DNA from 2 places in the Solidesulfovibrio carbinolicus genome. Region 2 is predicted to be linked to the other one. Evidence: predicted binding sites of a transcription regulator. Region 2 holds the regulator's gene; the other holds the start of a gene.
The links. The regulator HrcA, encoded in region 2, represses chaperone genes, less so after heat shock. The targets are predictions, from matches to a motif close to TGTTAGCACTCNNNNNNNNNGAGTGCTAACA.
Positions count from the first base shown of each region.

Region 1: groES (co-chaperone GroES) is a predicted target of HrcA. The motif match lies at 12,182-12,212, and genes of this name have one in related genera.

Region 1 covers NZ_CP026538.1:4,311,717-4,327,592, forward strand. Annotated here, with positions in the region: gene C3Y92_RS19260 (chemotaxis protein CheA) at 1-285, shown strand, start outside; gene C3Y92_RS19265 (response regulator) at 305-766, shown strand; gene C3Y92_RS19270 (chemotaxis protein CheD) at 751-1,254, shown strand; gene C3Y92_RS19275 (hypothetical protein) at 1,344-1,835, shown strand; gene cysC (adenylyl-sulfate kinase) at 1,871-3,562, shown strand; gene C3Y92_RS19285 (exonuclease V subunit alpha) at 3,600-3,887, shown strand; gene C3Y92_RS19290 (DNA polymerase III subunit delta') at 4,020-4,883, shown strand; gene C3Y92_RS19295 (SGNH/GDSL hydrolase family protein) at 4,862-6,571, opposite strand; gene C3Y92_RS19300 (4Fe-4S binding protein) at 6,666-7,028, opposite strand; gene C3Y92_RS19305 (hydrogenase large subunit) at 7,046-8,122, opposite strand; gene C3Y92_RS19310 (NADH-quinone oxidoreductase subunit C) at 8,135-8,500, opposite strand; gene C3Y92_RS19315 (NADH-quinone oxidoreductase subunit B family protein) at 8,557-9,000, opposite strand; gene C3Y92_RS19320 (respiratory chain complex I subunit 1 family protein) at 9,031-9,879, opposite strand; gene C3Y92_RS19325 (NADH-quinone oxidoreductase subunit 5 family protein) at 9,879-11,798, opposite strand; gene groES (co-chaperone GroES) at 12,249-12,539, shown strand; gene groL (chaperonin GroEL) at 12,596-14,236, shown strand; gene C3Y92_RS19340 (methyltransferase domain-containing protein) at 14,359-15,195, opposite strand; gene C3Y92_RS19345 (ArsR/SmtB family transcription factor) at 15,185-15,592, opposite strand; gene C3Y92_RS19350 (YidH family protein) at 15,730-15,876, shown strand, end outside.
Region 2 covers NZ_CP026538.1:1,796,627-1,812,502, forward strand. Annotated here, with positions in the region: gene gatA (Asp-tRNA(Asn)/Glu-tRNA(Gln) amidotransferase subunit GatA) at 1-1,077, opposite strand, end outside; gene gatC (Asp-tRNA(Asn)/Glu-tRNA(Gln) amidotransferase subunit GatC) at 1,166-1,450, opposite strand; gene C3Y92_RS07995 (penicillin-binding protein activator) at 1,458-2,936, opposite strand; gene dnaK (molecular chaperone DnaK) at 3,070-4,983, opposite strand; gene C3Y92_RS08005 (nucleotide exchange factor GrpE) at 5,105-5,635, opposite strand; gene hrcA (heat-inducible transcriptional repressor HrcA) at 5,709-6,746, opposite strand; gene C3Y92_RS08015 (hypothetical protein) at 7,078-7,440, opposite strand; gene C3Y92_RS08020 (FadR/GntR family transcriptional regulator) at 7,678-8,373, opposite strand; gene C3Y92_RS08030 (alpha/beta hydrolase family protein) at 8,614-9,432, opposite strand; gene C3Y92_RS08035 (ATP-binding cassette domain-containing protein) at 9,538-10,245, opposite strand; gene modA (molybdate ABC transporter substrate-binding protein) at 10,311-11,057, opposite strand; gene modB (molybdate ABC transporter permease subunit) at 11,073-11,741, opposite strand; gene C3Y92_RS21685 (hypothetical protein) at 11,961-12,089, opposite strand; gene C3Y92_RS08050 (PilZ domain-containing protein) at 12,517-13,182, opposite strand; gene C3Y92_RS08055 (tetratricopeptide repeat protein) at 13,179-13,997, opposite strand; gene C3Y92_RS08060 (radical SAM protein) at 14,240-15,508, opposite strand; gene C3Y92_RS08065 (nitrogenase component 1) at 15,521-15,876, opposite strand, start outside.

The DNA of each region.
Region 1 (15,876 bases), 2.0 Mb from region 2:
CCCATGCCGCTGTTGTCCCTGCGCCGCTTTTTCGACCTCGACCGGCTCGAGGCCAGCACACCCCACGTGGTCACCGTGCGCCGCGACGGCAGCCGGGCCGGCCTGGTGGTGGACGCCGTCATCGGCCGCAAGCAGGCCGTGCTCAAGCACCTTGGCCGGGCCTTGGGCCGGGTCGAGGGCGTCCTTGGCGGCACCGTCACCGAGGCCGGCGACATGGCCCTGGTCCTGGACGTGCCGGGACTGCTGGCCGCCGCCAAGCGCCAACACGACGCCAACAACCAGTAACCCTGACGGAGACCGGATCATGCCCCGTGCCCTCATCGTCGACGACAGCCGGTACCAGCGCCATCTCATCCTCCAGGCCCTGGGCAGCCTTTTCACCGCCGAGGAAGCCGCCAACGGCAAGGAAGCCATCGACCGCTTCGCCGCCGCCCAGGCCGCCGGCAGGCCCTTTGATCTGGTGGTCATGGACATCCTCATGCCGGTTTTAAGCGGCCACGAAGGCCTGGCCGGCATCCGCCGGCTGGAAGAGTCCGCTGGTGTCCCCGAGGAGCGGCGCGTGCCCGCCGTCATGCTCTCCAGCCTCGACGATCCGGCCAACATGCTGCGGGCCCAGTTCGAATCCGGGGCCCAAGCCTACGTCACCAAACCCTTCGAGCCGGCCACCCTGCTGGAAACCCTGGCCAGCCTCGGCCTCGTCGACAATCCCCTGGGCGACCTCGACGAGGCCGGCCCGGAAGGACGCTCCCCATGCAAGGCCTTCTAGAGCGTTTCCCGGACCACCAGACGGCCTTTTTAAACGTCGCCCAGGGCATCCTGGTCAACAAGCCCACCCTGGCCCACACCGTGCTCGGCTCCTGCGTCTCGGTCACCTTTTTCGCCCCGCGCCAGGGCCTTTCCGCCATCTTCCACGCCCTGCTCCCCCGAGCCGCCGACTACCGCCTGCACAGCCCGGGCGACACGCCCTACAAGTTCGTGGACTCGGCCATACAGACCCTGGCCGCCCGATTTTCCCGGCGCGGCGTGACCTTCTCCGAGATCGAGTGCAAGGTCTTCGGCGGAGCCAGCGCCCTGTTTGACGAGGAAATCTCGGTTGGCCGCAAGAACGTGGAAACGGCCTTCGCCACGTTGTCCGAACTGGGCCTGCGCGTGGCCGCCTCCAACGTCGGCGGCGTGGCCGGGCGCAAAATCGTCTTTTCGACGTCCACTGGGGAAATTTTCGTCCGTATGCTCAAAAACGGATGCGCCAAATAAGCCGCCAGACCCCATTTTCCATTTGGCGCGAAATTTGCATTGACTCTGCTTCGGCGTCGAAGACCCACCCCGACGCCAAGGAGCACTCCATGTACGACAACGCCTCCCCCAGCCCCCGACGCCGCATAACCTCCATCGCCGTGGTCGCCCTGGTCTGCCTCAATCTGGCCGCCCTGGCCGCCCTGGGCCTGGCCGTGGAACGCGGCCGGGCCGAACTGGCCGCCGTGTCCGACCGGCTGGCCGCCCTGTCCCTGGCCGACGAAGCCGCGACCAGGGACGATCCTGCCCGCCTGGCCGAGACCCTGGCCGCCCTGGACCGCAAGATAGACGCCCTGACCCAGGCCGCCGGCCATGACGCCAAGACCGCCGCCGTCCTGGCCGCCGACGTCAAGACCCTTTCCGGCCGCGTCGAGGCCCTGGCCGCCAAGGCCCAGGCCTCTCGGGAAACCGTCGCCAAGGCCTCGCCGTCCAAACCCCAGGCCCAGGCCGCCAAGCCTGCCGCCCCCATGCCCGCCGCCAAACCCGGCTACGCGCCCATGCCGGCCTACGGCTCGGGCTATGCCGCCTGGCCCGTCTACTGACGTCCGCCGCCGGCCCGGCGGCAAAGGTCCACCCTATGCAACGACACGCCCAGAATCTGCTGGTCCACCACCGCCGGGCCGAGGAACTCCGTCACGAATCGGCCGGCTTCTCCTCACACGCCCTGCGCCAGGATCAGCTCCTTAGCCTGGAATTGCTCCTGACCGGGGCGCTTTATCCGCTCACCGGCTACCTGGGCCGCGAGGCCGTCCAAAGCGTCCTGGAAACCCTGCGCCTGCCCACCGGCGAACTCGTCCCCATGCCGGCCAGCCTCGACATCCCGGCCGAACTCGGACGCAGCCTGTCGCCCGGCGACAAGCTCGCCCTGCGCGATCCCGAAGGCTTCATGCTGGCCGTGCTCACCGTGGCCGACGCCTGGCCCGACGATCCGGCCCGCCATGCCCTGGCGCTTTTCGGCGCGGCCACCCTGGCCGAACACCCGGCCGCCGCCCAATACGCCGCCACCCTCCATCCCTGGCGCGTGGCCGGCGAGGTGGAAGGCGTGGCCCTGCCCCAACACCCGGACTTCACCGACCTGCGCCTGTCCCCGGCCGCGCTGCTCGAAGGCTTTGCCCGGCGCGGCTGGCGGGCCGTTTTGGCCTGCCAGTTCGCCGGCATCCTGACCGAACCCGACCGGGCCGCCTTCGAAGCCGCCGCGGCCACGGCCGGGACGCGCCTGCTGCTGCTGCACACCGTGGGCGACGCCATGGCCGGGGGCATGGCGCACTTTGCCGCCGTGCGCTGCGCCCGCCTGGCCGCTGCCGCTTTTCCCAAAAACGCCGCCCAGCTCGCCCTGCTGCCTATGCCCATCCTGGCCGCCGGCCCACGCCAGGCCCTGTACGAAGCCCTGGTCCAGGTCAACCTCGGGGCCACCCATGTCCTGGCCCGGCCCGGCTACGCCGACCCGTTCCCCCAAAACGGCTCCCGGTTCTATCCCGAGCAAGCCGTCCCCGAACTCCTGCGCGCCCACGCCGCCGAAGCCGGCTACACCGTCCTCGAAGCCCCGGCCATGGCCTATGCGCCAAGCCAGGGCCGCTTCCTGCCCGCCGCCTCCCTGGCCTCGGGCGAGGCCGCCCCGGCCTTGGACCAGGAAGACATCCGCCGTCGCCTGGCCTTTGACCAGGACATCCCGGCAAGCTTCCTGCTCCCCGACGTCGCCGCCGAGCTGCGCCGGGCCTTTCCGCCCCGCTCCCGCCAAGGGCTGGCGCTTTTTATGACCGGCCTGTCCGGAGCCGGCAAATCCACCCTGGCCAAACTGCTCTATGTCGCCCTCATGGAACTGGCCAGCCGACCGGTCTCGCTCCTGGACGGCGACATCGTGCGCCGTCACCTGTCAAGCGAGCTCACCTTTTCCAAGCAGCACCGGAACTTGAACATCTCCCGCATCGGGTTTGTGGCCAGCGAGATCGCCAAAAACGGCGGCATCGCCATCTGCGCCCCCATCGCGCCCTACGCCGCCGGACGCCAGGCCGCCCGCGACCTCGTCGCCCCACACGGCGGCTTCATTGAGATCCACGTGGCCACGCCCCTTTTCGTGTGCGAACAGCGCGACCGCAAGGGCCTGTACGCCAAGGCCCGGGCCGGCCTCGTCACCGGCGTAACCGGTCTCGACGATCCCTACGAAATCCCGGAAAACCCCGAAATCCGCCTCGACACTACCGATATCGACCCCTCCGAGGCCGCCCAGGAAGTGCTTCTCTACCTTGAACGCGAAGGCTATCTGGGCTAACCCCAGGCAGCCGCCACAGCCGCAAAGGAGGCCCGCCATGTCCGAACGCTCCAGCACCATGCTCGACACCGCCGCCTACGTCGAAGCTCTGGATTTCGCCCGCGGCCTGCGCGCCCCGGGCAAGCCCCTGGAATTTCCCGACTACGCCGAATACGTGCGGCTGGTTGCCGAGCGCGCCGCCCTGGACCTCGACGTCTACGAAGGCGACCGCCACGACTTCGAGGAGCTGCCCGAACCCTACGAACTGGCCTACCTCACCGCCCGTCTCGAACGCCTGCGCGATCGGATCAAGGCGGAGAAAGATATTAATGTTGGTGAGTTGTAAGAGATAAGATGCCTCCGGCGGCCGGGGGCTAAGCCCCCCGGACCCCCTGATTGGGGGGGGGCGGAGCAAGTTGCGGCGGTCGTTCGTCGCCGCTGTGGATGTGTTTACCGGACGGCGTCCGAGAGGTGCTTGATGCTTGCCGCCACTGATTCGTTGCCGTTTGGCGTCGCGCCGCGCCAGGCCCAGGTCCTGGCCGGCCTGGACTGCCTGGCCCGGGCCATGCCCCAGGCGCTCATCCTCGAAGGCGGCACGGCCGACGAACGCGCGGCCATGGCCATGTGGCTGGCGGCGCGCCTCAACTGCGGCGCGGGCCGTCCGCCCTGCGGCGTCTGCCCCATCTGCATCCAGATCCGCGACTTCGTGTTCAAGGATTTGCTTTATTTCGACGGCGGCCTGGAAACCATCAAGGTGGCCGACATGCGTGAGGTGCGCGCACTGGTCGGCGAACCGCCGCGCGGGGCCGGCTGGCGGGTGGTCATTCTGGCCCAGGCCCAGGCGCTGACCGACGAGGCCGCCAATGCGCTCTTAAAAGCCATGGAAGAACCCCGGCCCGGCAACGCCTTCGTGCTGCTGACTCCCCAGCGCGAGCGGCTGTTTCCCACCCTGGTGTCGCGCTCCTTCGTCCTGACCCTGGCCTGGCCCGACGCCTCCCGGCCCCTGCCGGCCGGCAGCGAGGACGATCCCTGGCCCATCATCGACGCCCTCTACGCCTTCTGGCGCTCGGGCCGTGGCTGGTTCACCGGCGTCAAGGGCCGGCCGTCGCGGCTGACGGCCGAACGGGTCCTGACCGAACTGGCTCGGGAGCTGGCCGCGTGTCTGGCCGGCCGGACCGACACGCCCCTGGCCGGCCGCCTGAGCGCCTGCGGGGAACCCGACGTGCCCCGCCGCCTGGATCTGCTGTTGGCCGAATGCCAGGAGGCCCTGGTGGCCCAGGTCAACCCGGCCGTGGTCCTGGACAGGCTGGCCACCCGGGTCTATCTGTGGCTTCGCGGGTAGAGCGCCTGGGAAGGGTAGCCGACAATTTCAAAGCGCCGCCAAGGCAGGTCGGCCGTCTCCCCGAAAACGCAGGCTTCGTTGTGCACGACCAGCCGCAGATACAGCCGGGCGCACGGAGCTTGGCGCAGATCGATTTCCGAAAGCCGTCCGTTTTCAAAGCCGGCAGCCCCATCTCCGGCGGAGTCCGAGACGAACTGCAATTGTTCGTAGCGCGTCCCATCCCGTGACCAGGCCAGTTGCACAAAGCCGTTGACCGGCGGAAACACCCGCCGAAACAGCGTGACCGAGACCATGTCCAGGGGCATGTCGGCGTCGATGCGCACGACGAGTTCCCCGGTGGGCTTGCGGCGCAAATCGGGCCGCAACCCGTTAATATGGTTGCCGCCTTCCATGGTGACGTCGAAAAAGGCAAGGTTGTCGCTGCGGACCGGAACCACGGTCATGGGTCCTTCCCGTTCGGCGGCGATGCCCTGGGGCGAAAAACGCAGAATGCGGACAATAGGGTCGGCATAGGCAAAAGCCTCTGCCGCCGGATCGACCCGCAACCGCCCGGCCTGGTCGTACCCCAAGGATTCGGCCAGGAGCTTGGCCATGACCGTATGCCCGTGAACGTTGGGGTGGTTGTTTTTCGGGGTAAGGTAAAACAAGTCGGGATTGTCGCCGGACATGGACCGCAGCACCGTGGTCATGTCGAGGACGGGAATGCCGGCGGCCCGGCACGCTTCCACCAGGGCGGCCCCGGGAGCATTCTTGTTTTCCCGCATTTGGAGCACGTCCGGCGCCAGGAACAGCAGAAGCTGGGCTCCGTCGGCCCGGACCGCGTCGCGCAGTTCGAGCAACGCCTTGCGGTAGTTGTCCCAAAACCGCTCCATGGCCGGCAGACTGGCGGCATCGAGCAACGCCGCCTTGTCGTTCAGATGGCGCTTTTCTTCCGGCGTGGCCTGGAGATGATAGGCCTTGAAGGGACCGGAAGCGGCCGGCGAAGGACCGCCCGACGACGGCCGGTTGCGCAAGCCGTCCATAAGCCAGGGCACCTGGGCCTCGAACCAACTGATCAGGACGCGCTCGACCTTTTCGCGCCCAAGCCCCTGGTCAAAAGGATTGTACCGGCCGCCCTGGCGCACCTTGAGATCCTCGCGAAAAAAAGAGCCGGCCATGGCTTCCAGGTCATTGGCGTAGAATTGGACAATCACCAGATCCGGGCGCAATAAGCGCCCTTTTTCACGGTAATAGGAGAGTTCGTCAAAGATATCGTAGAAGGGAACCCCGGCGTTGACGACCGAGACCCCGCGCGCCGGAAAACGTTTTCGCAGATAGGTTTCGAGCAGAGCGGGATAGGCTTCGCGGTCGGCCACGCCCACGCCGTAGGTAAAGGAGTCGCCCAGGCACAAGACGCGCAAGGGATCCGGCGTATCGGCCGCAGGCCCGGTGCGCCGCCAGCCTTCGGCGTCGATGCCCACGGCATAGGGCAGGCCAGGTATCTCGCGGGCAACAACCGAGAGCCTGGGTTCAAGGTCGCCGAGCACATTGGCGTAAGCCCGCGGCTCCACGACATCGGGCGGCGTGGTGTCCGTCAGCGCCCAATAGCCGTGGATTCCCAGGTGCAGCAATAAAAAGGCGAGAAACACGGCGCACGACGCCCAGGCGATGGCGCGGTCGCACCAGTGGGCGGCAGGAATGTCCCGCATACGGCCTGATACCCGCCATGGGCGAAAACGGCAAGCGCCCGGCCGCCGTGCATACGGCAGCCGGGCGCTTGGATGAAGTGGTGAGGGGAAGTCGCTATTCGGCGGCTTCCTTTTTCTTTTTCTTGGGCACGCCCTGGTAGGCCATGGTCTGCTTTTCCGTGGCCACGGGGCGATGCTCCTTGGACATGGACAGGCAGCCGGTGGGGCAGACGTCCACGCACACGCCGCAGTACACGCAGCTCATGGCTTCGCAGGTCCAGGTGCCGGCCTTGTTGTCCACGGCAATGCACTGGGACGGGCATTTGATCATGCAGGTGCGGCAGAAGATGCACTCGTCGATGTTGATGTGCAGCGTCCCCCGAAACCCCTCGAAATGGCCCCGCACGGCAAACGGATAGAGCCGCGTGGAGCTTTTGGAGAAGAGGTTCGCGACGACGTTCTTGGTCATGTTGAACATGGCAGCGCGCTCCTTGTTTACCGTTCGGTGCAGCTGATGCAGGGGTCGATGGAGAGCACGATGACCGGCACGTCGGCCAACTCGCAGCCCGGCAGCATGGCCAGAAGCGGCGGAATGTTGGCGAACGTCGGGGTGCGGATGCGCACCCGGTCCATGTGCTTGGAGCCGTCGGCCTTGAGGTAGTACATGAGTTCGCCGCGCGGCTGCTCGACCCGGGTGACGGTCTCGCCCTGGGGCTTGCCCTTGACCTTGGCGGCGATTTCGCCTTCGGGCAGGCGGGCGATGGCCAGGCGGACGATGTCCAGGGACTGGAGGGTCTCGCGGAAACGCACGGCCGAGCGGGCGTAGGAGTCGCCGTCGTATTCGACGATGGGCTCGAAGCCCAGTTCGCCAAAGGCGGCGTAACCGGTCTGGCGGGCGTCCTGGGCCCAGCCGGAACCGCGCAGCATGGGGCCCACGGCCCCAAGCTGGTAGGCCTGGTCCTTGGAGAGCACACCCTTGCCGCAGCAGCGCTTTTTCACGGTGTAGTCGTTAAGCATGGTGGAGCTGAGCTGACGGATCTCCTTCTCGGCGATGGCGACCTGCTCTTCGATCCACTTGCACTGTTCCGGGGTCAGGTCACGGCGCACGCCGCCGATGACGTTGACGGAAACCACGACGCGGTTGCCGCAAGTGGCTTCCATGATGTCCATGATGCGTTCGCGCACGCGCCAGAACTGCATGAAAAGGCTCTCGAAGCCGAAGCTGTCGGCAAAAAGGCCCAGCCACAGCAGGTGGGAGTGCACACGGTGCAGCTCGCCCCAGATGGTGCGCAGGTACTTGGCGCGACGCGGCACTTCCACGCCCATGATCTGCTCGACGCCTTCGCAGTAGCACAGGGCGTGCAGGCAGGAGCAGATGCCGCAAACGCGCTCGACGATCTGGATCATCTGGTTGAAGTCGCGGACTTCGCAGAGTTTTTCCAGCCCGCGGTGGACGTAGCCCAGGGTGGGCAGGGCCTCGACGACGATTTCGTCCTCGATGGTGAGCTTTAAGTGCAGCGGCTCCGGCAAGACCGGGTGCTGCGGGCCGAACGGCAATATAGTACGGGCCATATGCTTCCCTCTTTAAGACTGTTTTTCGGCCACGCTGACCTTGCAGAACGGCATGGCGCGGACTTCAGCTTCAAGGTACAAGGCCCCGCCGAAATCGAGGACGATGTCGGAGAAGCAGATGCCGAACTGGTCGCGGATCTCGTTTTCGATGAGCAGCGCGCAGAAGTACACCGGCGAGATGCTCGGCACCACGGTCTCCTTGGGGATGGAGAGCCGGTAGTGCTTCATGACCAGATCTTTGTCGTAGTGATACAGGATTTCGAAGCCGGCCTCGCCGCAGTCCACGGCGGACATGGTGACCTGCCGCCAGCCGTCGTCAAAGCACTCCTTGGCCACGGCGGCGACTTGATCGAGGCTCAGAGGTATCGTTTCCAGCACGGTAATCTCCTGGAAATCGGGGAAAACCCCGGTTGCATCCGAGTTCTCGGCAACCCTTAGGCGGTCATGCCGAGCAGTTTCTTCACTTTTTCCAGGGCCGCCACCACGCCGTCGATGATGGCCTCGGGGCGGGCCGGGCAGCCGGGCACGTACACGTCCACGGGGATGACCTTGTCCACGCCGCCGACGACATTGTAGGCTTCGCGGAACACGCCGCCCGAGCAGCCGCAGGCGCCGATGGCGATGACGGCCTTGGGGGTGGGCATCTGGTCGTAGATGTTTTTGAGCACGTGCTTGTTGCGCTGGTTGACGGTGCCGGTCACAAGCAGCACGTCGGCGTGCTTGGGGTTGCCGATGTTTAAGATGCCGAAGCGTTCAATGTCGTAAAGGGGCGTGAGGCAGGCCAGCACCTCGATGTCGCAGCCGTTGCAGCTGCCGCAGTCGAAGTGGACCACCCACGGGGATTTGATGCGTCCCTGATTGATCAGATTGCCTAACATGGCGTGCTCTCTCTTTTGGCTTCTCGGTGGTTATTGGGCATAGAGCCACAGCAAGTTGACCACGGTGAGGACCAGCCCCATGCCGACGGCGGACTTGAGCATGACCCGCCAGGTGAGGCGCGCCGTGACGTTGTCCACGATGATTTCGGCCATGTAGGTCAGGGCCACGAGCACGATCATGCCGACAAAGCTGGTGGACCAGAACAACGCGCAGATGCCAAGGACCAGGATCACCTCGTACCAGTGGGCGATCTCGATCATGGCCAGGTAGGGCCCGGAGTACTCGGTGTAGACGCCGCGCACCAGTTCCTGGTGGGCGTGGGCGCTGGCCGAGATGTCAAAGGGCGATTTGCGCAGCTTGATGGTGAGCGCGTAGCCAAGGACAATGAACATCAGCGGCAGGTCATACAGCATGGGCCGGCTGAGTTCAAAGACCGCGCTGACCTTGAAGCTGCCGGTCACCATGGCGATGGAGGCAAACACGAGGATGAGAAGCGGCTCGTAGGCCAGCATCTGGAGCAGCTCGCGCTGGCCGCCGATCTGGCTGTAGGGCGACGGCGAGGCCAGGGCGCCCATGACCAGGAAGACCGCGCCGATGGTCAGCACGAAGAAGATGAGCAGCAGGTCGGAGCCGGTGAAGAGCAAGACCACGGACAGGGCCGCGCCCACGAGGTAGACGTAGGCGCAAAGGGCCTGCCAGGTGTTGACCAGCATGGGCTGTTTGCCCAGGAGCTTGAGCACGTCGTAGATGGGCTGCAGGATCGGCGGGCCGTAGCGGGACTGCAGCCAGGCGGTGATGCGGCGGTCCACGCCGGTAATGAGCGCGCCGAGAATCGGGGCCGCGACCAGGGCCAGGACGGCGAGAAGGATTTTGGTCATCACAGGGCGCCTCCAAAGAGCATGATCACCAGCACGGCCAGGGCGATGACGTTGATCCACTTGGAGAGCATGGCCTCTCCAAAGAACTGTTCCAGGTAGTAGTTGCCGGACACGGCCGTGACGTTCTGGCCAAGGGGGCCAAGGAAGCCGGGCTTGCCGTCAACGGAGGTCTGCTCGCCGCACATGTAGGGTCCAACCGCCTGGGCGGCCGTGATCTTGCGGGTCTGGCGCAGGGCGAAGAAAAAGCCCAGGCCAAGCAGGATAAACAGCGGATAGACCAAAAAGACGCCGGTGGACGATTCGAAGTTGCCAAATCGCAGCACGTAGGGCGCGGTCTTGTAGTACATGGTCACCACGGGAGCGACCAGGCCGTTGTAGACCAGGGGCGAGAAGAAGCTCAACACCACGGCCAGGCCGGCCAGGAGGTAGAGCGGTCCCCGGATGGTGCTGTCCTGGGCTTCGGGAGCGGCCTTGGCAAAGGGCGTGGCCAGCATGAGGCCGGCCCAGCGGCACCAGAAGAGCACGGTGACGCCCGAACCCAGGGCCAGCATGATCATGAGCAGGAACTGGCCGTGGGCCGACTCGATGGCCATCCACTTGGCCATGAGCATGCCAAAGGGCGGCAGCATCATGGTCAGGATGCCGATGACGGCGACCAGGGCCGTGCGGGGCATGCGGGCGAACAGGCCGCGCATGTCCTCGATGTCGCGGGAGCCGATCTTCTGTTCGATGGCCCCGACGCACAGGAACATGAGCGCCTTGGAGATGGCGTGGAACAGGATCAGCAGGATGGCCGCGGTGATGGCGGCCGGGGTGTTGATGCCGGCGCAGGCGATAATGAGCGCCAGGTTGGAGATGGTGGAGTAGGCCAGGATCTTCTTGCCGTTGGACTGGCCGGCGGCCAGGCAGGCCGTGGCCAAAAACACGAAGCCCCCGAACAGGGCCACGAAGTTGCTGAAGTAGGTGCCGGCGTAGATCGGGGCCAGGCGCACGATGATGTAGACGCCGGCCTTGACCATGGTCGAGGAGTGGAGCAAGGCCGAAACCGGGGTGGGAGCCACCATGGCCCCGGTGAGCCAGCTCTGGAACGGGGCCTGGGCGGCCTTGGTCATGCCGGCGAAGACCAGCAGGAACATGGGCACGAGGATGGCCCCGCCGGCCACGGCGAATTCCGGTCCGCGAGCCAGGATCTCCTGGAGCGACAGGGTGCCGGTGACCTTGTACAGGAGCATGACGCCAAACAGGAAGGCCGTGCCGCCGAGCACGTTCATCCACAGGGCGCGTTCCGCGTTCTTGCGGGCGATCTCGGTGTCGTCATGGCCGATGAGCATGAACGAACACAGCGTGGTGCATTCCCAGAAGAAGTACATCCACAGCATGTTGTTGGCCAAAACCAGGCCGTTCATGGCGCCCAGGAACAGGACGATGAAGAAGAAGAACTGAGGCTGTTTCGACGTGGTCAGATGCAGATGTTCCTCGTGTTCCTTCATGTAGCCGATGCCGTACACGGCGATGAGGGAACCGACGATGGACACCACCAGCACCATGACGAGGCTGAGGTCGTCCGCGAAAAAGGCCGGCGTCGCGCCGTGGTCCTTGATCATGAAGAAGTCGAACCAGATAAGTCCGACGATCTGGGCCACGGTGAGCCATACGATGATCTGGTTTTTGCGTTTCAAGCCGACCAGCAACACCACGCCGAGGATCAGGAAGTCACCAAGGGTGACCAGTGAACCCCATAGTGGCGCCGGCGACATGATAAACGCGCCGCCCCGAAGCATGGCCAACGACGCGAGTATGAGCACTCCCGCCGTGGCGACCAGGATGACCTTGCGCACGTTTTGCTCTCGCAAAACGAGCAACACGGCTGCGACCAAAAATGGCAGCAGCACCGTCACAAAGACCAGCGTGTCGAGCATAGGCACCTCGATAAAAAGGTTAGGGGACCGCCTGGGACACACGCTCCGCCTCCGCCGCGAGGCAAAACCATCCGCTAGCAACGCGGCCGCCTGCTATTAAATGGTTCTAGGCCCCTGTGGAGAGAGCGTCAAGTTTATGCGGTTTACTGGAAAATGCCACCCGCCGCAACAGCGTGATTCCTTTCACAAGGGTCTCTTGCGTCCCAAAAACCGCCCAAAAGGCCTCCTGAAACAGCAGACCATCTGCCATCTGCCCGCTTTCATCCAAAATCCTTCAATATATAAGCTACTTGTTTTGGAGATGAAATTTGCGCGGCCGCCAAACTTTTTTCGAGCCGCCCCCTTGCCTTTCACGACAATGTGTTTAGATAGTTTCCCGCCGGCGCTGGCACTCGATGCAAGCGAGTGCCAGCAGCCAACCCATCCGCCAAAAACCATGGAGGTTATTGTATGAAGCTCAAACCCTTAGGCGATCGTGTGCTGGTTAAGCGTCTCGAACAGGAAGAAGTCACCAAGGGCGGCATCATCATCCCTGACTCGGCCAAGGAAAAGCCCATGAAGGGCGAAGTCATCGCCGTGGGTCCGGGCAAGCTGGCCGAAGACGGCAAGCACCTGAAGATGCATGTCGAGAAGGGCGACCTCGTGCTGTTCAACAAGTACGCCGGCACCGAGATCAAGGTCGATGACGAAGACTTCCTCGTCATGCGCGAGGACGACATCCTGGCCGTCATCGAAGCCTAGGGCTTCGCGCCTTATTCGCTCCAACCATTCCGTATTCTAGCGCAAGGAGAACATACATGGCTGCCAAAGAAATTCTTTTTGATTCCAAGGCCCGCGAGAAGCTGAAAAGAGGCGTCGACAAGCTGGCCAACGCCGTGAAGGTCACCCTTGGACCCAAGGGCCGCAACGTCGTCATCGAGAAGTCCTTCGGTTCCCCGATCATCACCAAGGACGGCGTGACCGTGGCCAAGGAGATCGAACTGGAAGACAAGTTCGAGAACATGGGCGCCCAGATGGTCAAGGAAGTCGCGTCCAAGACCTCCGACATCGCCGGCGACGGCACCACCACCGCCACCATCCTGGCCCAGGCCATCTTCACCGAAGGCGTCAAGCTCGTGGCCGCCGGACGCAACCCCATGGCCATCAAGCGCGGCATCGACAAGGCCGTGGCCTCTGTCGTGGCCGAGCTGGAGACCCTGGCCAAGCCCACCCGCGACCAGAAAGAGATCGCCCAGGTCGGCACCATTTCCGCCAACTCCGACGCCACCATCGGCAACATCATCGCCGAAGCCATGAACAAGGTCGGCAAGGAAGGCGTCATCACCGTCGAGGAAGCCAAGGGCATGGAAACCACCCTTGACGTCGTCGAAGGCATGCAGTTCGACCGCGGCTACCTCTCCCCCTATTTCATCACCGATCCCGAGCGCATGGTGTGCGAGCTCGACGAGCCGCTGATCCTGATTAACGAGAAGAAGATCACCGCCATGAAGGATCTGCTGCCCGTGCTGGAGCAGGTCGCCAAGATGAGCCGCCCCCTGCTGATCGTGGCTGAAGACATCGAGGGCGAGGCCCTGGCCACCCTGGTCGTCAACAAGCTGCGCGGCACCCTGCAGGTTTGCGCCGTCAAGGCCCCGGGCTTTGGCGATCGCCGCAAGGCCATGCTCGAAGACATCGCCACCCTGACCGGCGGCCAGTGCGTGTCCGAAGACCTGGGCATCAAGCTCGAGAACATGACCCTGGCCGACCTCGGCAAGGCCAAGCGCGTCATCGTGGACAAGGAAAATTCCACCATCGTTGACGGCGCCGGCGACGGCGACAAGATCAAGGCCCGGGTCAAGCAGATCCGCGCCCAGATCGAAGAGACCACCTCCAGCTACGACAAGGAAAAGCTGCAGGAGCGTCTGGCCAAGATCGTCGGCGGCGTGGCCGTCATCAATGTCGGCGCGGCCACCGAGACCGAGATGAAGGAAAAGAAAGCCCGCGTCGAAGACGCCCTTAACGCCACCCGCGCGGCCGTTGAGGAAGGCATCGTTCCTGGCGGCGGCGTCGCTCTCGTGCGCTGCGTCAAGAGCCTGACCGGCATCAAGGCCGTGGACGACGACGAGCAGGCCGGCATCGAGATCGTGCGCCGCGCCATCGAAGAGCCCCTGCGCCAGATCTCCGGCAACGCCGGCTTCGAAGGCTCCATCGTCGTGGCCAAGGTGCGCGACGGCAAGGACGGCTTCGGCTTCAACGCCGCCACCGGCGAATACGAAGACCTGATCAAGGCCGGCGTCATCGACCCCAAGAAGGTCACCCGCATCGCCCTGCAGAACTCCTCCTCCGTGGCCGGCCTGCTCCTGACCACCGAGGCGGCCATCGCCGAGAAGCCCGAGCCGAAAAAGGACATGCCCCCGATGCCCGGCGGCGGCATGGGCGGCATGGGCGGCATGTACTAGCCGACCCGTTTCCTCCAAGTTACCGTCACGGGGGCCGCGCGCTGGCGCGGCCCCCGTTTTTTTGCGGCGGTCATCCGGCCTGCGGCGCTGGCCCACAGGCTCGCCCGGCGCCCTTGTTTGCCTTATCCCGGCTTGCGCCCGACAAAACGCAGACTGGCCACCTTGCCGGCCACGACATCCGCGAAATCCACCCCGCCCAGCGATTCCAGGGTCTCGGACAGGGCCTCGCCAAACAGCGCCCGCAACTGCTCCGCCGAATAGACCAGCCGCTCCGGCGCGGCCACATCAACCAATCCCGCTCCGGCCAGCCCGGCCAGATAGGCCGCCTCGGAAATCGCCCCGGACACGCAGGCGGCATGGCCGGCCACACTGGCCAGTACGGCCGGCGGCAGATCCTCGGCCACGATGTCCGAAATGGCGATGCGCCCGCCCGGCCGCAGCACCCGGAATATTTCGGCAAATACCGCCGCCTTGTCCGTGGACAGGTTGATGACGCAGTTGGAAATGACCCAGTCCACCGAGGCATCGGCCACAGGCAGGGCCTCGATATGCCCCTGGCGCACTTCGATCACGGAATCAAGGCCGGCCCGGGCAATATTCTCCCGGGCGGCGGCCAGCATGGCTTCGGTCATGTCCACCCCGACGACCTTCCCGGTCGGACCAACCCGGTCGGCGGCGATAAGCAGATCAAAGCCGGCCCCGGACCCCAGATCCAGCACGGTCTGGCCCGGTTCCACGCCTGAAAAGGCCAAGGGATTGCCGCAACCGAAAGACGTGGCCGCGGCCTGGACGTGTTGCTCGCGTTCCGGGCCGTAGCCGGCCAGCTCGATAAGCGTGCCGCCGCCCGCGCCACAGCAGCCGGACCCGCCGCAGCAACCGCCCCCGCCGCCTTGGCTCGCCGCTTCCAACGCCTTGGCATAGGCTGTGGAAATAGCCGCGCGCAGTGCATCATTTTCCATACTTGCCTCCCGCTTCGGTTGCACAACACCTCCCGCCGCTCCCGCCGGGGCTGCCTGTCCCGCCGCCCGAGCGGGCCGGACAGGCGTCGATGGCGTCGGCCAGGGCGCGAAGTCCGGCGGCCAACGCGCCGAGGTTCGGCCGATAGGCCACGTCCCGACCGCGTTTCTCGACCGACAGAAGCCCGGCCTCCTTGAGCGCCTTCAAATGCCGCGAGACGCCGGAGAAATGGATGCCGCAGCAATGGGAAGCCTGGCTGACGGTGAGCGGCCCATCGGCTCCGGCCACCCGGGCCAGGATGGCCAACCGGGTTGGGTCGCTCAAGGCCTTGAACACCTCGGGCCGCACATGTCGGCAGAACCCGCTGAAATCGCCGCAAGGGAGCGTGTCGTTGTTCATGGCCCATACATATGCACGCTTGCGCAACAATGCAAATGTCTTATTGCCCCAGCCGGGCCCGGTCCGGCGAAAGCCCCGAACCCGCCTTGCCCCGCCCCGTCGCCATGCGTTAGGCTGTCCCCAGATCCGGAGGCCCCATGCCCGACGCAAAAGACGCTCTCCCTGCCGCGACCCCGGTCCCGGACGCCCGGCCCTACGACCTCACCAACCCCCAGGTCCTTCTCGCCTGGCAGCGCAACCACCTAGCCAACGAACGCACCTTTCTGGCCTGGTGCCGCACCGGA
Region 2 (15,876 bases):
GCGGCGCTGGACTTCGGGCCCAAAGCCCTTGGAGCGCGAGAGTTCGTAGAGTTCCTCCAGGGACTGGGCTTCGGGGGCGCGGTAACCGTAGCGCACGCCGTCGAAGCGGGCGAGGTTGGAGGAGGCTTCGGCCATGGCCACGATGTAGTAGGTGGCCACGGCGTAGGGCGTGTGGGGCAGCGACACGGGCACGACATTCGCGCCCAGGGATTTGGCCGTATCCACGGCGGCCCGGCAGGCGTCGCGCACTTCGGCGTCCACGCCTTCGCCCCAGTATTCGTCGGGCAGGCCGATGGTCAGCCCGGCCAGATCAGCCGCACCGGCCAGGGCGGCCTCGAAGTCGGGCACGTCGCGGGGGGCGCAGGTGGAGTCCTTGGGATCGTGGCCGGCGATGACGCCGAGGACGGCGGCGGCGTCGTCGGCGGTGCGGGTCAGGGGGCCGATCTGGTCGAGGCTGGAGCCGTAGGCCACCAGTCCGTAGCGGGAGACGCGGCCGTAGGTGGGCTTGATGCCGACGGTGCCGCAAAAGGCGGCGGGCTGGCGGATGGAGCCGCCGGTGTCGGTGCCCAGGGCGGCGAAGCACTGGCCGGCGGCCACGGCGGCGGCGGACCCGCCGCTGGAACCGCCGGGCACCTTGCCCAGGTTCCAGGGGTTGGCCGTGACCTTGTAGGCGGAATTTTCCGTGGACGACCCCATGGCGAATTCATCCATGTTGGCCTTGCCCAGGATCACGGCACCGGCGGCGCGCATTTTCTCGATGCAGGAGGCGTCGTAGAAGGGCGTGAAATTTTGCAGGATCTTGGAACCGCAGGTGGTGGGCGCGTCTTTGACGCAGATGGCGTCCTTGATAAGGACGGGCACGCCCCACAGGCGCTGGTCGGAATTGGGGCCGGCGGCGTCCAGGCCCTTGGCGGCAGCGAGAGCCGCCTCGGCGTCGTAGTGGAGCAGCGCGTGTATTTTCGGCTCGGTGGCCTCGATACGGGCAAGGCAGGCGCTGGTGGCCTCGACGGCGGAGAGTTCCTTGCGGGCGAGCTTGTCGCGTACTTCGGTCAGGGACAGGGTCGTGATGTCGGACATGGAAAAACCCTTCAAGGCCGCCGCCGGGCCGTCAAGGCCGGGCTGGCTGGCGTCGCGTGATATGTGGAGGGGCGAAGCCGCCCCGCGCCTACACGATCTTGGGGACGATGAAGAACTGGCCGTCGGTGGCCGGGGCGTTGGCCAGGATCTGGTCGCGGGAACAGGCCTTGGCCGCCACGTCGTCCCGCATGGGCGTTTCGTGGGTCACCGGGCTGTACAGCGGTTCCACGCCGGCCGTGTCCACCGACCCCAGCGTTTCCATGTAGGCCAGGATGCCGTCCATCTGGCCGGCGAAACGTTCGAGCTTGTCGTCGTCCAGGCGCAGCCGCGCCAGCTTGGCCACCTTGGCCGCGTCTTCGGAAGAGATGTGCATGACGTCGTTATCCTTGGGGTTGGGAAATCGAAATCGCCTGGCGATGGGCTGGGACCGGCGCGGCCGGTGCGGGCTGGGCCGGGACGGGCTGGCTCGGCTGGGCCGGAACGCCGGGCTGGCCGGGCGCGGTCGGAGCCTGCCCCGGAACCGGCTGGACCGGCGAATAGGACTGCTCGTTTTCCGGGGCCGGATTCTCCAGCGCCTTTTGCCGGATGGCGTTTAAGCGCTGGCGGAAGCCTTCGGGATCAAGCAGCACCGGGCCGGTGACCGAGGGCCTAAAGAGATACATGGCCACATGGGCCTTGCCGTCGGGGCCGTAGGACAGCGGGGCCATGCTGAAGTCCAGGCCGTTGACGGCCTGGGCCAGCCGGGCGCTGACGTCCTGGGGCGGCAGGCCCTGGGGCAGGCGGCCCAGACGCGCGGCCATGCGGGCAAAATCGAAGCCCACGGCCTCCCACATGTCAGGATGTTCCACGCCCTGGGCGCGCATGGCGGCCACGAGCTGCTGGGTGGCCTGGCCCTGGTTTTCCGGCCACCAGGCTCCGGGGCACACGGCCAGACGGTAGTTTTGGATGTTTATTTGCGCCTTGGTGGCGGCGGCCCGATACAGGGCCTCGGTCCACAGCTGCGGCCCGAGGATCAGCAGATCCTCGACCCGGTTTTTGAAAAAGGAAGGCAGCACTTTGTCGGCCCTGGCCCATTCGTCGGGCAAAAACACCGCGCCAAAGCCCGGGCGGCCGCCGCTGGTGTGCACCATGTCGGCCACGGCGGTTTCCCAGCTAGCCGGGTCCTGGGGATTGTAGACGCCGGTGGCGGTGATCTGCGCGCCGATCTTGGAAGCGGCCAGGGCAAAGGCGTCGCCCATGGTCTGGCCGTAGCGGTCGCCGGGACGCAACACGGCAAACTGGTTGATGCCGTAGTCGCCGCCTGCCAGCCGCAACAGGGCGTCGATCTCGTCCTCGGCGCTGGGGAAAAAGCGCCAGGCGTCCACGCCTTCCCGGGCTTCATTGAGCGAGGGCATGAAGGCCACAAACACGCGGGTCGGCAACATGCCGGCGGTTTCGAGTTCCTTGAGCGTCAGCCGGTGCATGGGGCCGCCGACCACCGTGACCTCGGGGGGCAGGTTGCGCACGGCGTCGAGCCAGCCCGGCTGGGTGGCGTCGATGACGTGGACATCCAGGGGCGTGCCGGCTTTTTCCAGCTGCTCCTGAGCGGCCTTGACGCCCTTTTGCACCCGGCCGCCGAATTCCCGAAACGGGCCGCCAAGGGGCAGCAGCATGGCGATGGAATTGGCGAAAGCCGGCTTGGGCGGCGGCGTCGGCTCGGGCTGGACCACAGGCGGCGGAGGCGGCGTCGGCGCGGGAGCCGGCTGGGAAGAACCGAAAAAGCTCCCGGCGCAACCGGCGAGCGAAGCGGCGAGGAAACAGGCGACAAGCCCGGCCACCAGGCGCGGGGCGAAGAAGCGATGCGTGGTCGTGACGTTCATTGGGCGAACCGGGGTTTGGCGGCCGGGCCGCCGTGGCGTGAGGGCACAAAAAAAGCCCGACCCGTCCGGGGACGGGTCAGGCTTTTCGATACGCGCAATGGCCGGCGAAGGCAAGCCCGCGCGGGACTGGTCGTTATTTCACTTCGGTGTAGTCGGCGTCGACCACGTCGTCGTCGCCGCCGGCCTTGGCTCCCGGCTGTCCGCCGGCCGCGCCGGCCTGGGGACCGCCGGGCTGTCCGCCCTCTTCGGCCTTTTGCTGGTAGAGCTTTTCCGCCAGCTTGTGCGAGGCCTGGGACAGGTCGTCGGTGGCGCGCTTGATGGCGTCGGCGTCCTCGCCCTTGAGCGTTTCCTTGACGTTGTTGAGCTTGGCCTCGATCTCGCCCCGGGTGACGCCGTCGATCTTCTCGCCGAGTTCCGCCAGGGACTTCTCGGTGGTGTAGACCAGGGTGTCGGCCTGGTTGCGGATCTCGATGAGCGCCTGCTTCTTCTTGTCGTCCTCGGCGTGGGACTCGGCGTCCTTGATGAGCTTTTGGATATCGGCTTCCGACAGGCCCGAGGAGGCCGTGATGCGGATGGACTGCTCCTTGCCGGTGCCGGTGTCCTTGGCCGAGACGTTGACGATGCCGTTGGCGTCGATGTCGAAGGTGACCTCGATCTGGGGGATGCCGCGAGCCGCCGGCGGCAGGCCGGTGAGCTCGAAGCGTCCGAGCGTCATGTTGTCGTTGGCCATGGGCCGCTCGCCCTGGAGCACGTGGATGGACACCGAGGGCTGGTTGTCGGCCGCCGTGGTGAACACCTGGCTCTTGCGGGTCGGGATGGTGGTGTTGCGCTCAATAAGCTTGGTGAACACGCCGCCCAGGGTCTCGATGCCCAGGGACAGCGGGGTGACGTCGAGGAGCAGCACGTCCTTGACGTCGCCGGCCAGGATGCCGCCCTGGATGGCCGCGCCCATGGCCACGACCTCGTCGGGGTTGACCGAGCGGTTGGGCTCCTTGCCGAAGAACTCCTGCACGGTCTTGGAAACCAGGGGCATGCGGGTCATGCCGCCGACCAGCACGACTTCGTCGATGTCGGAGGCCTTGAGGCCCGCGTCGGCCAGGGCCTTGCGGCAAGGCTCGACGGTGCGCTTGACCAGGTCGTCAACCAGGGATTCGAGCTTGCCCCGGGTGATTTTCACCATCATGTGCTTGGGACCGGAGGCGTCGGCCGTGATGAACGGCAGATTGACCTCGGTCTCCATGGCCGTGGACAGTTCCTTCTTGGCCTTTTCGCCGGCTTCCTTGAGGCGCTGCAGGGCCATGCGGTCCTGGGACAGGTCGATGCCGTTCTCTTTCTTGAATTCGTCGACCAGATAGCTGATGACGCGGTGGTCGAAGTCCTCGCCGCCAAGGAACGTGTCGCCGTTGGTGGCGCGCACTTCGACGACGTTGTCGCCGACTTCGAGGATGGAGATGTCGAAGGTGCCGCCGCCAAGGTCGAAGACCGCGATCTTCTCGTTGGCTTTTTTATCGAAGCCGTAGGCCAGGGACGCGGCCGTGGGCTCGTTGATGATGCGCTTGACCTCAAGGCCGGCGATGCGGCCGGCGTCCTTGGTGGCCTGGCGCTGGGCGTCGTTGAAGTAGGCCGGCACGGTGATGACGGCTTCGGTGACGGGCTCGCCGAGATAGGCCTCGGCGTCCTTTTTGAGCTTGCCCAGGATAATGGCCGAGATCTCGGCCGGGCTGTACTTCTTGCCCTCGACCTCGACATAGGCGTCGCCGCCCTGGCCCTCGACGATCTTGTAGGGGCAGTGCTCCAGCCAATGCTTGACCTCGGGGGCGTCGTAGCGGCGGCCCATGAGGCGTTTGATGGCGAAGATGGTGCGCTCGGGATTGGTCACGGCCTGGCGCTTGGCGATTTCGCCGACCAGCCGCTCCTTGGTAAAGGCCACGATGGACGGGGTGGTGCGTCCGCCTTCGGGGTTGGTGACGCACTTCGGGTCCTTGCCCTCCATGACATAAACGCAGGAGTTGGTGGTCCCGAGGTCGATCCCGATGATTTTACCCATATCAGCCTTTCCTCCTTATCATTGCCTGTATGTGCTTGTGCCTTGCGGCGCGGTATTTCTCGAACGAGTGCTATATAAGCCCCGTTTTCGGCGAGTAAAGGGGCAGCCGCGAAAAAACGATTTATTGCGCCTTGTTGACCATGACCTTGGCCGGACGCAGCAGCCGGCCGCGCAGCATGTAGCCGCGCTGGACCACCTGGGCCACGGCGTCCTCGGCCAGACCGGCCACGCTGGCCACGCCGATGGCCTCGTGGGTCTCGGGGTCGAAGGCTTCGCCGACCGCGCCGAATTCCGTGACGCCGTGGCGGGCCAGGATGTCGATGAAGGCCTTGCGGGTCATGTCCACGCCGACGACAAAGTCCTTGCAGGCTTCGTTGCCGCGGCCATGGGCCAGGGCCAGATCAAGATGGTCCAGCACCGGGATAAGCTCCGAGACCAAGCTTTCGGTGGCGTATTTCTGGAAATCTTCCTTTTCCTTGATAAGCCGCTTTTTCAGATTTTCCGTCTCGGCCAGGGCGCGCAGGCGCTTGTCGGCTTCGGCGGCGAGTTCGGCGCGCAGGCGTTCGATGGTGTCCTCCGGGGTGGCCGGGGTTTCCTCGGCCGGGGTTTCGGGGGCGGTTTCGGCGTCTGGCAGTTTTTCCTCAGGGACCATGATTCCTCCACAACAAACGTTTGGGCGCGACGAAAAGCCCAGGCAGGCCTGGGCGGTCGCGGACGGGTCGAGGCTAATAGTGCCGATCGAGCAACCGGGTGAGCGCCCCGGCGGTGTAGTTCACCACCGGAACGAGCCGGGCGTAATCCATGCGCAGGGGGCCGATGAGGCCGATGGCGCCCTGGGCGCGCGATCCCGACCCATACGGGGCGGTGATGACGCCAAGATCGGCCAGGGCGGCCTGATCCGACTCGTCGCCGAGTATGATGACCGTTTTAAGCTCGTTTACGGTTTTGTCCAGAAGGTCGAGCAAAATCGTGCGCTCTTCCAGGACGCGCATGAGCTCGCGCATGTGTTCGGCGTCGGTGAATTCGGGCTGGGCCAGCATGTTGGGCGTGCCGTCGACGATGACTTCGCTGGCCGGGGCGCGCTCCTGCTCGAAGGCCGAGCGGGCCATGGTCAGGGCGCGCAGGCACAGGGCATTGAGCGAGCGGCGGGCCTCGTCCATCTCGCGCACGATGCTGGCCCGGACTTCGGCCAGGGTGCGGTCGGTAAAGAGATGGTTCAGGTAATTGGCGCAAACGACCAGATCGTCAGCGGTGACGTCCGGGGTGGTCTCGATGACGCGCTTGCGCACAAGCCCGCCCTGAAGCACCAGGATGACCATGACCAGGCCGGGGTTGAGCAGGGAAAAGTCGATGCGCTTAAAGCGCGCGCCGGCCGGATTGGGGGCGATGACCACCGACACCTGGAGCGACAGGCCAGACAGCAGCCGCGAGGTCTGGCGCAGCACGTCGTCGATCTCAAGGCCCGCCAAGGTGAGGTTGTCGCGGATGCGGCGCATCTGGTCTTCGCCCAGGGGGGCCACCTGCATGACTTGGTCGAGATAGAGCCGGAAGGCCTTGGCCGTGGGCACGCGGCCGGCCGAGGTGTGGGGCTGCTCCAGATAGCCGGCCTCGGTGAGGTCGGCCATGATGTTGCGGATGGAGGCGGCGGAAAGCCCCAGCGAACTGCGCTTGGACACGATGCGGGAACCCACGGGCGCGGCCGAAGCGACGTAGGCTTCGATGATGGTGGTCAGGACTTCCCGTTCGCGTTCGGCAAGAGGCATGGCGCGTCCCCGTTTGGCACTCGTGGCTTTCGAGTGCCAAACGGGTAACAACCGAATGGTCCGGTGTCAAGGGAGAGGCCGGAAAATGCCCGGCATCTTGCGGAAATCACGACTGTTTTGCCTTTGGAGCAGGAGCGGGCGAAAGCACGTCCCTCAAAGGGGGGGGCCGGCGCGCCGCGGCTTGCGCGCCGGCCGTCGCCCCGTGGGCGGGGCGGCCTTGGAGCCGAGAGATATTGTCAGGCGGCAGTTACGCGCCATGGCGCCGTCAAAACTGGGTGCTGCCCAGGACAGGCCGGGACCTGCCCCGAATGGGCGACGCGGACCGGTCGGCTCAGTCCTGGCCGGGCAACAGGCCAGAAGGGCCGGGGCCGATGTCGGCCGGAGCCGGACGCAAGTCGTTTTCCAGGGCAGCCCACAGGGCCACATGGGCCTGGCGGGCGGCTTCGTCCGAAGGCCGCGAGTCGTGCATCAGCGCCGAGGCCTGGACGATGTCGCGCAGCTCGCGGAAGCCCGCACGGGCGGTCACCACGGCCGAGGCGGCCGGCGACACCCGGGGCAGGAACTGGCCCAGGCCGGCCAGGGACGTTTTGGCTTCACGGGCCTCGTGGCGGCTGGGCGAGGCGTCGGCCAGCACGGCGCAGTAGCCGAGGCAGGCCGACAGGGTCACGGCGACGACGGAACGGGAAAGGCGCATGGGTGCTCCAGGTTGGCCGACGTTGCGACTGCCGGCGCTGTCAAGTCATATCATCTGATGTTTGTGCTGCCACGTTCCCGAATGGAGAGAGCCATCCCTGGAGGGCCACGTCGCAACTCCATCATATCATCTGCTGTTTATCTGCGGGCTGCTCCGCTCAGGCGGCTGCCGCCGCGCCCAAGCTCATCTGCTGTCTTATCATCTGATGTTTGTCAACCGCAAAAAAGAGTGTCCGGACTATTCTTCCAAAGCCTTGATGTCGCTGGTGAAATGGTCGAGGCCTTCCATGGCGAAACGGGCCGCTTCCGGGGCGTCCTGGCGGGTGATGGCGTCGAGGAGGCCGTTGTGGATGTGGTCCTGGTACCGGTTGACGCCGACGTCGGCGATGAGGTGGTCGAGGAAATCCTGAAAAACCATGCAGAAGCTGCGGTACAGGTCGGCCAGCAGGCTGTTGCCGCTGGCGGCGGCCACGGCGGAGTGGAAGGCGATGTCGGCGGCCACGTAGCCATGGGTGTCGCCGGCGGCCACGGCGGCTTTCTTGCGGGCCAGGCAATCGCGCATGGTTTCCAGGTCGGCCTCGGTGCGGTTGGCGGCGGCCAGGCGGGCGGTTTCCACCTCGATGATGCGGCGCACTTCGCGGATTTCGACGGCCGTGGCCCGGCGCAGGCGGTATTCCAAGGGTTCCTGGCCGGACGCGCCGCTTAGGACATAGGTGCCGTCGCCCTGGCGCACTTCCAGCAGACCGGCGCTGACCAGCACACGGATGGCTTCGCGCACGGTGGAGCGGCCGACCCCGAGTTGGGCCATGAGGGTCGGTTCGGTGGGGATCTTGGCGCCAGGCGCAAAAATCCCCAGCGAGATCTTTTCCTGGATCTGCTGGATGACGAGGTCGCACAGTTTGCGCGAGCGGACCGGACTCAGGCGGGCGGGCATCGTCTGATGATCTCCTCAAAGTTTGGGATTTTTCTAGTGCCGGCCTGGGGCCATGTCAAGGCGACTTCCCGGATTTGCGCGCAATGCCCCCTTTTGGCAAGCCTAAATCGGGTAGTTTAAGAGAGAAGAGAAGAGAAAACAGGCCTCCGGCGGCCGGGGGCCTGAGGCCCCCGGACCCCCCAAACGGGAGAAGGTTTAAAGGGGCGCGGCGGGGGGGGCGTCGGGTCGGCAGGAGAGACGCTAGGCGAGGGGGGAAACGGTCAAGGTCAGGCCGCCAAGCGTCACGGTGGACGTGAAGAACGTGGTCGTCTCGGTGGAAGGGATGCCGGCTTTGGCCGCGTCGTAGTCGGCGGCGGCGGTCAGGTACAGGCCCGTGCCGTGGACGCTTAAGTAGGAGGCCGGATCGGCCAGCAGCGTCGACAGATCAAGGCCCGAGTCGAGGCTCCCCGAGCCGTCGCTGAAGCTCACGGTCAGGCCGGCGGTTTGCGTGCCGAGCTGGGTGGAAAAATCCGACGGCGCGACGAAATTGACGATGCGCGCGTCGGCGGCATAGCCGGCGTCGTCGCCGGACAGGCCCATGGAGCCGAAGACCACGGCGGCGTAGCCTGTGTCGGCGTCGTCGGGATGCGCGGCCATGTAGGCCTGGGCGGCCGCGCCGCCGAGGCTGTGGCCGGTGACGTAGACCTGGCTGATGCCGAGGCTGTCCACGGCGGCGTCAAAGGCGGCCGTCTTGGCCGAAAGCTGGTCGTAGTAGCCGACCGTGTCGAACCAGTAGGCGGCGTCGGCGCTGCCGAGATAGGCGGTCAGGCCGTCGGTGGAATAATTGATGTCGTCGGTGCCGCGAAAGGCGATGATGGCCACGGTCTGATTGCCGGCCACCGTGGTCCAGGCGTCAAAGGCGGCGCTGCCGGCTGTGGAAGTGCCGTTGCCGTCGCCGTCAAGGTCGAGCTGGACGTAGCCGGCCCCTTCCAGGGCGGTAATAAGCGAAGCGTCCTGGCGGTAGCTGGCCTCGGTGAGAACAGCCAGGGAGGCGTCAAGATTGGCGGCGGTCAGGCTCATGGCGATCCGTTTCCGGCGGCTGGCGGCAACAGGCCGTTATCGCCGGGCAATTTTGGCTCAGGCTACGCCCGGCCGGGCTGGCCGTCAACAGGGCGGGAGGCGGCCCTAGGCCACCTTGACCATGGAGCGGCGCATGTCCTCGGCCGAGTGGATGTCGATGACCCGGCCTTCGCCGTAGCGCACCACCTCGCCGCCGAAAAAGGCCACATCGGCCGGATCGTGGGTGACCATGACCAGCGGAATGTCCAGGCGGGAGAGGATGCCGGCCAGCTCGGCCCGCACCTTCTGGCGCAGGGGAATGTCCAGGGCCGAGAAGGGTTCGTCCAGGAGCAGGGCGGCTGGTTCGCAGACCAGCGCCCTGGCCAGGGCCACGCGCTGGCGCTGGCCGCCGGAAATCCGGGCCGGACGCAGATCGGCCAAACCCTCAATGCCGAAAAGCGCCAGGGTATTCTGGACGTGCTCGGCAGCCTGGGGCGTGAGCCGCCCGGTCAAGGGCGCAAGGCCAAAGGCGACGTTTTGGCGCACGGTGAGGTGGGGAAATAGGGCGTAGTCCTGGAACACGTAGCCGATGCGGCGAAGCCTGGGCGGCACGAACACGCCCTGGGCGGAATCGAAAAAGACCCGGCCGTCCACGTTGATGGCGCCGGAATCGGGCCGCAGCAGGCCGGCCAGGGCGCGCAGCGTCAGGGTCTTGCCCGAGCCCGAGGCCCCGAACAGCACGGCCCGGTTGCCGGATACGGCAAAAGCGGCGTCGAGATGGAATTCGCGTCCGCCGCAGCAGTAGGTTTTCTGGATGTCCACGACAATGCGCATGGGCGACTCCGGCGGTTGGTGATCCGGCGATCCCGGGGCTGTCCCCGGGATCGCCGAAAACGGGGCTAGGGCTTCTTGAAACCGTACTTGGCCAGGATGGCCTGGCCCTTGGATCCGGTGACGAAGGCCACGAAGGCGGCGGCGTCTTTTTTGTCCTTGGCGGCTTCCAACACGGCGATGGGGTAGGTGACCGGGGTTTCCACAGGCACTTCGAGGAGGGTCTTGACCTTGTCGCCGCCCTGCTTGGCGTCGGTGGCGTAGACGAAACCGGCGTCGACCTCGCCCCGGGACAGGTAATCGAGCACCTGGCGCACGGACTCGGCCAGAACGAACTTGCCGGAGATGGCGTCCCACAGGCCGGTCTTGGTAAGCGCCGCCTTGGTGTAACGGCCGACCGGCACCGAGTCGGGGTTGCCGATGGCGATACGCTTGATGGCCGGCGTGGCGAGGCTGGTCAGGTCCTTGAGCTTGGCCGGGTTGTCGGCCGGCACGGCCATGACCAGGGCATTTTGGACGAAGTTGACCCGGGTGGCCGTGTTGATGAGCTTCTTCTCGGCGGCCTGGTCCATGGTCTTCTGGTCGGCCGAGGCAAACACGTCCACGGGCGCGCCCTGGGCCATCTGGGAGAGCAGCGCGCCGGAGGCGGCGAAATTAAACGTCACGTTGACGCCGGGATTTTCCTTGGCGAACACGCCCTTGATTTCATTGAAGGCGTCGGTGAGGCTGGCGGCGGCGGAGACGGTGATGTCGCCGGCGGCGGCCGGAGCGGCCAGGGAAAGGCACAGGGCCAGGGTGAGCAGCAGTTTTTTCATGCGTGTTCCATACCTCTAGGCTTTCGGTTTCACGATTCTGGCTACGAACACGAGAAGCGCCACGCAGGCCACGGAAATGAGCAGCACCAGTTCGTTGGCCAGGGCGTCGTTGCCGGCCTGGGTGGCGCTGTACACGGCAAGGGACAGGGTTTGGGTCTTGCCCGGCAGATTGCCGGCCACCATGAGCGTGGCCCCGAACTCGCCCATGGCCCGGGCCAGGGCCAGCACAACGCCGGCCACGACCCCGCGCAGGGCCAGGGGAAACGACACCCGCAAAAAGATGGCCGTCTCCGAAGCCCCAAGCGTCCTGGCCGCGTTTTCCAGATTGCCGTCCACGCCCTCGAAGGCCGCCCTGGCCGAACGGTAGACCAGGGGGAAGGCCACCACCGCAGCCGCCACCACCGCGCCCTGCCAGGTGAACATGATGGTCACCCCAAAGGTGTCCCACAGCCAGGAGCCGATGATCCCGCGCCGGCCGAGCACCACGATGATGTAGTAGCCAAGGACCGTGGGCGGCAGCACCATGGGCAGGGTCAGCACGGCGTCGACGACGTCGCGGCCGGGGAAATCGCGCACCTGGGCCAGTCGGGCCAGACAAACCGCCGGCAGGGCGGCCAGGGCCGTGGCCAGGGTGGCCACCTTGAAGGTGAGGAGCAGGGGCGGCAGCACGCTGGCGTCAAACATGAAAAGGCGTCTCCCGTGTCAGTTGCCGCTGCGCCTTGACACAATGAAAGCCATTTATGTCGCGGCGGACAATACTCGTGGCAGCCTACATGACATCATCGCGTAAAGTATAGAATGTCACGGCAAAAATAAAAGAAGTGTCGCTATTGCCGAAATCAAGCCCTGCCGCGTCACGCTTGTCGGTAATGCGTGAGAGTCACTTGTTTTAAATGTATCGTGTCAGTCGCTTTGCTTGCGCTTCTCGCTTCGGCGGCTGCGCCTGTCGTCGTGCTCCACAGGACAGGGAACAGGCGCGGGCTCTTTGCGAAGAAGCCTCTCAAGCAGGGCTTCGATAAGGGGCACGAGCATGGCAGCCTCCTGGGTTCGTTCTTGAATAGCAAACTTGGTGCCATGGCAGATGCCCCGGCAATGCCCGAAAGTATAACGCCTTGGCCGGCAAAGGGAAGCGGCGTCGCCAAAAACGACGTTATTGTCCGACATATTTGTCGGTTGTCGTTGGCGGCAAGGACCGCTTGGCCGGGGATGGAGCCGGCCGTCAGGGCAGCGCCGGGATTGTGGGGAGTGGCAGCTCTGCGGCGAGGCCGCGCGCGGCTGGTAAAGCCGCTCGACTGTGCGGTGAAGAACCGGCCAGGGGCCGGCGAGGCCGTGTGTGGGCGGGAAGGCCAGAAAAGGCGTTGCCGCGGAAGCCCGAAGCGTCGCCGGGCCAGAGCCGGAAACAAGGCATTGCCGCCCAAGCCGGCTCGGCCCTCGCGGCGGTCTGGGGAGCGGTCCGGGCTCAGCTCAGCACGGACAGGGCCTGGTCGAGATAGGAACCAATGGCCTGTTTGGCCGGTTCGGGCAGCTTACGAAACTTGAGCCCCAGTTCCAGCCGGCGGCCGGACAGGGAGACGCGTTTGACCACCCCGGTCAGGGCCGTGTCCGGGGATTGGCCGAAAAGGCCGCAGCGCAACAGCACGTCGTCGTCTATGGCTACGGCCGGGGCCTTGGCCGGCGCGGTCTCGGGCAATGCGGCGGAAAACAGGCAGCCCGAGTGGCTGAGGTCCAGGACCATGCCCGCCAGATCGGCCCCGGCCACGCTGGCCTGGCCCGGCAGGCAGCAGGCCACCCGGGGGTGGCGGCGCAGGTCGTGGGATTCGAGCTTTTTGGGAAAGGTGAAAAAGACCAGGGGAAAGGGAATTTGGATAAATCGGATGACCTGGGTGGAAAAGCCCACCACCGTTCCTTCGTGGAGATAGCGCACGATGGCCGTATTGTCGGGATACAGGAGTTGGTAGAGGGCCTCGCGGCCGGTGTCCGGCACGGCCGGAGCCTGGGTGACGACGAAACGGCCGCGCACATGGCCCACGCAGACCGTGGCCAGCTTGTCCGGCAACCCGGACAGTTCCAGGATGACCTTGGCCCCGGGCGGGCAGTGGAAGTGGTTGAGGTCCGGGACGCTCATGACGGGCTACCGCCTTCGGAATAAGCCCCGGCAGCGCCGTTTTTGGCCAGAAAATCTCGGTACTTGCGGGCGGCGTCAAAAGCGGGGTCCAGGGACAGGGCGGTTTCCAGGTGGCTGACGGCCCTGTCGATATGCCCGGATTCGGCCAGGGCGCGGGCGATGTTGAAATGCAGATTCTCGTCGGCGTCGTTGTGTTCCAGGGCCTTGCCGTAAAAGGCGATGGCCTCGGTGAAATGCTTTTCCTTGCGCAGGCTGATGCCGAATTCGTTGAACAGATGGCGTTCCTGTTCCTGGAAGATGGCGTCGTTGCTTATGAGCCGGCGCATGGCCGCGGCCAGCTTCTTGCCGTCGCCCTTGTGCATGTGGATCTTGCCGAGCTCGATGTTGGCCTTGGGATGCTTCTCGTCCAGGAGCAGGGCCTTGCAGAATTCCTTTTCCGCCGCGTCCAGGTCGTCCTCGGCCAGGTACTTGTCGGCCTGGGCCAGCTTCTTTTTGAGCGAATCGACAAAGGGCAGGCAGCGCTTTTCGTAATATCCGACTTCAGGAGTGTAGTTTTTGATGAATTCGCCCTTGGTGACGATGGCCAGCGGCCCCGAGGGGATGGAGTTGGCGTTAAGCGCCTGCACTACATATTCGTCGTCCTCGGTACGGCGCACGAACCACAGGGTTTTTTGTTCATAGGTGCGGGTTGTGGCGCCGTGGCCGGTGCCTGCCGCCTTGACCAGGGAATAGACGCCGAGGATGCGGCAATGGGCCAGCGGGTTCTCGTCGTGATCCTCGTTGTGCTCGGGGACGGCCGTCGTATCAGTGGGCACAGATGATTCCATGGTTTTGAAGTCGAAGGAACAATGAAAAACCGCTGGGCAAAGGAATTTACGGATTATCCAAGGGGTTGAGGAATCGCGTCAACAGCTCTTCCCAGGGCGGACCACAAAGTCCCACTTCAACACTGCTGAACTACACCTTCGTAAGCATGTTGTCAAAACAAAGACGGCGTTTCGTCACAACGAAACGCCGCCTTAGGGTTTGCATCGGGGCTTGACGGTCGTCTGCCCGGCTAGCAGCCTTCGCCGCCTCCGCCGCAGCAGGCCTTGCCCAGGCCCTTACGCCGGCTCTTGAGCTTGGACAGGTCGCCCGCGCCGTAGACCTCGGCCAGGGCCGATTCCACCAGACCCGAGCATTCGTAGGGCAGCACCCCGGAATCGGCCAGAACCTTGCGCGGCGTCTCGCCGCAGGCGGCGATGAGCACGGCCCGGCAATCCAGAAGAAGCTTGGCCATGTCGATCCAGCGCTTGGTGCCGCCGCCCGGTTCGGGCGCGTAGCGGTCCTCGACAAAGACGAAGTTGTCGCCGTCCTGCTTCCATATCTGGAACTTGTGCGCCTCGCCCAGGTGCATGTTGACGAGCAGCCCCTCGCGGCTGGCCACGGCGACGTAGGGCCGCTTGGAAAGGTCCACGCCCGGCAGCGCCTTGGCGCAATCGCCCAGGATGCCGGCCATCTCGCCCGAGAGATCCTTGCCCAAAAGGCCCACGGCGTCGGCCCGGCAACGCTTGCAATGGGTCATCTGGGGCACCACGTCCTTGGCCTTCTCGCGCAGGTTGTGGATGAGCTCGTGGGTAGGGGCGGGCACGTCGGCAAAGGGCGTGTCGGCCACCGGGAAGATGGGCATGATGTTTTGGATGTCCACGCCAAGCTCCGACAGGGTCTTGGAGACCTCCAGTACGTGATGGTCGTTGACGCCCGGGATGACGATGGTGTTCGATTTGACGATGACGTCGTGTTCCTTGAGGATCTTAATACCTTCGAGCTGGCGGGACAGCAGCAGGGCGGCCGCGGCCTCGCCCCGCAGGATGACCTTGCCGTCGCGGGCCCAGGAATAGACCTTGGCCCCGATTTTCGGGTCCACGGCGTTGACCGTGACGGTGACGTGGGTGACGCCCAGTTCGGCCAGGGTCTTGGCATGGGTCGGCAGGGCCAGCCCGTTGGTGGACAGGCAGAAAAGCAGATGCGGGTACTTGTCCTTGAGAAGCGCGATGGTCTCGATGGTCTCGGGGTTGGCCAGGGGGTCGCCCGGGCCGGCGATGCCGACCACGGTGATGCGGGGCTCTTTTTCCAGGACCTTGTCCATGTAAAGCAGGGCCTGGGCCGGGGAGAGCACGGCGCTGGTGACGCCCGGGCGCGATTCGCTGACGCAATCGTACTTCCGGTTGCAGAAGTTGCACATGATGTTGCACTTCGGCGCGATGGGCAGGTGGACGCGGCCGCAGGTTCCGGCGGATTCGCGATTAAAGCACGGGTGCTTGGAGAGGTCCTTTTCGGTGGTCATGATCGCGCTCCTTTAGAGATAGCCGTAACCCACGGCGCTGTCTTCCTGCTTGCGTTCCAAGACGACGTTGACGAGGCGGTCGAAAAGTTCCAGGGCGCCGCCGTAGGCCACATGGCGCATGCGCTGGCCGCCGAAGCGGTCGTGGATGGGGAAGCCCACCCGCATAAGCGGCACGTTCCAGGCCTTGGCGTAGGTGTAGCCCTTGCTGTGGCCGACCAGCAGATCCGGGGCCAGGTCGGCCGCCTGCTCGGCGATGTCGTGGAAGTCCACGCCTTCGCGCGCCTCGGGCGGTTCGGGCAAAAGCCCCTCGGTCACGGCGGCGAGCTGGGCCTTGAAATTCTTGCAGGTCGCGCCCGTGGCGCACAGGA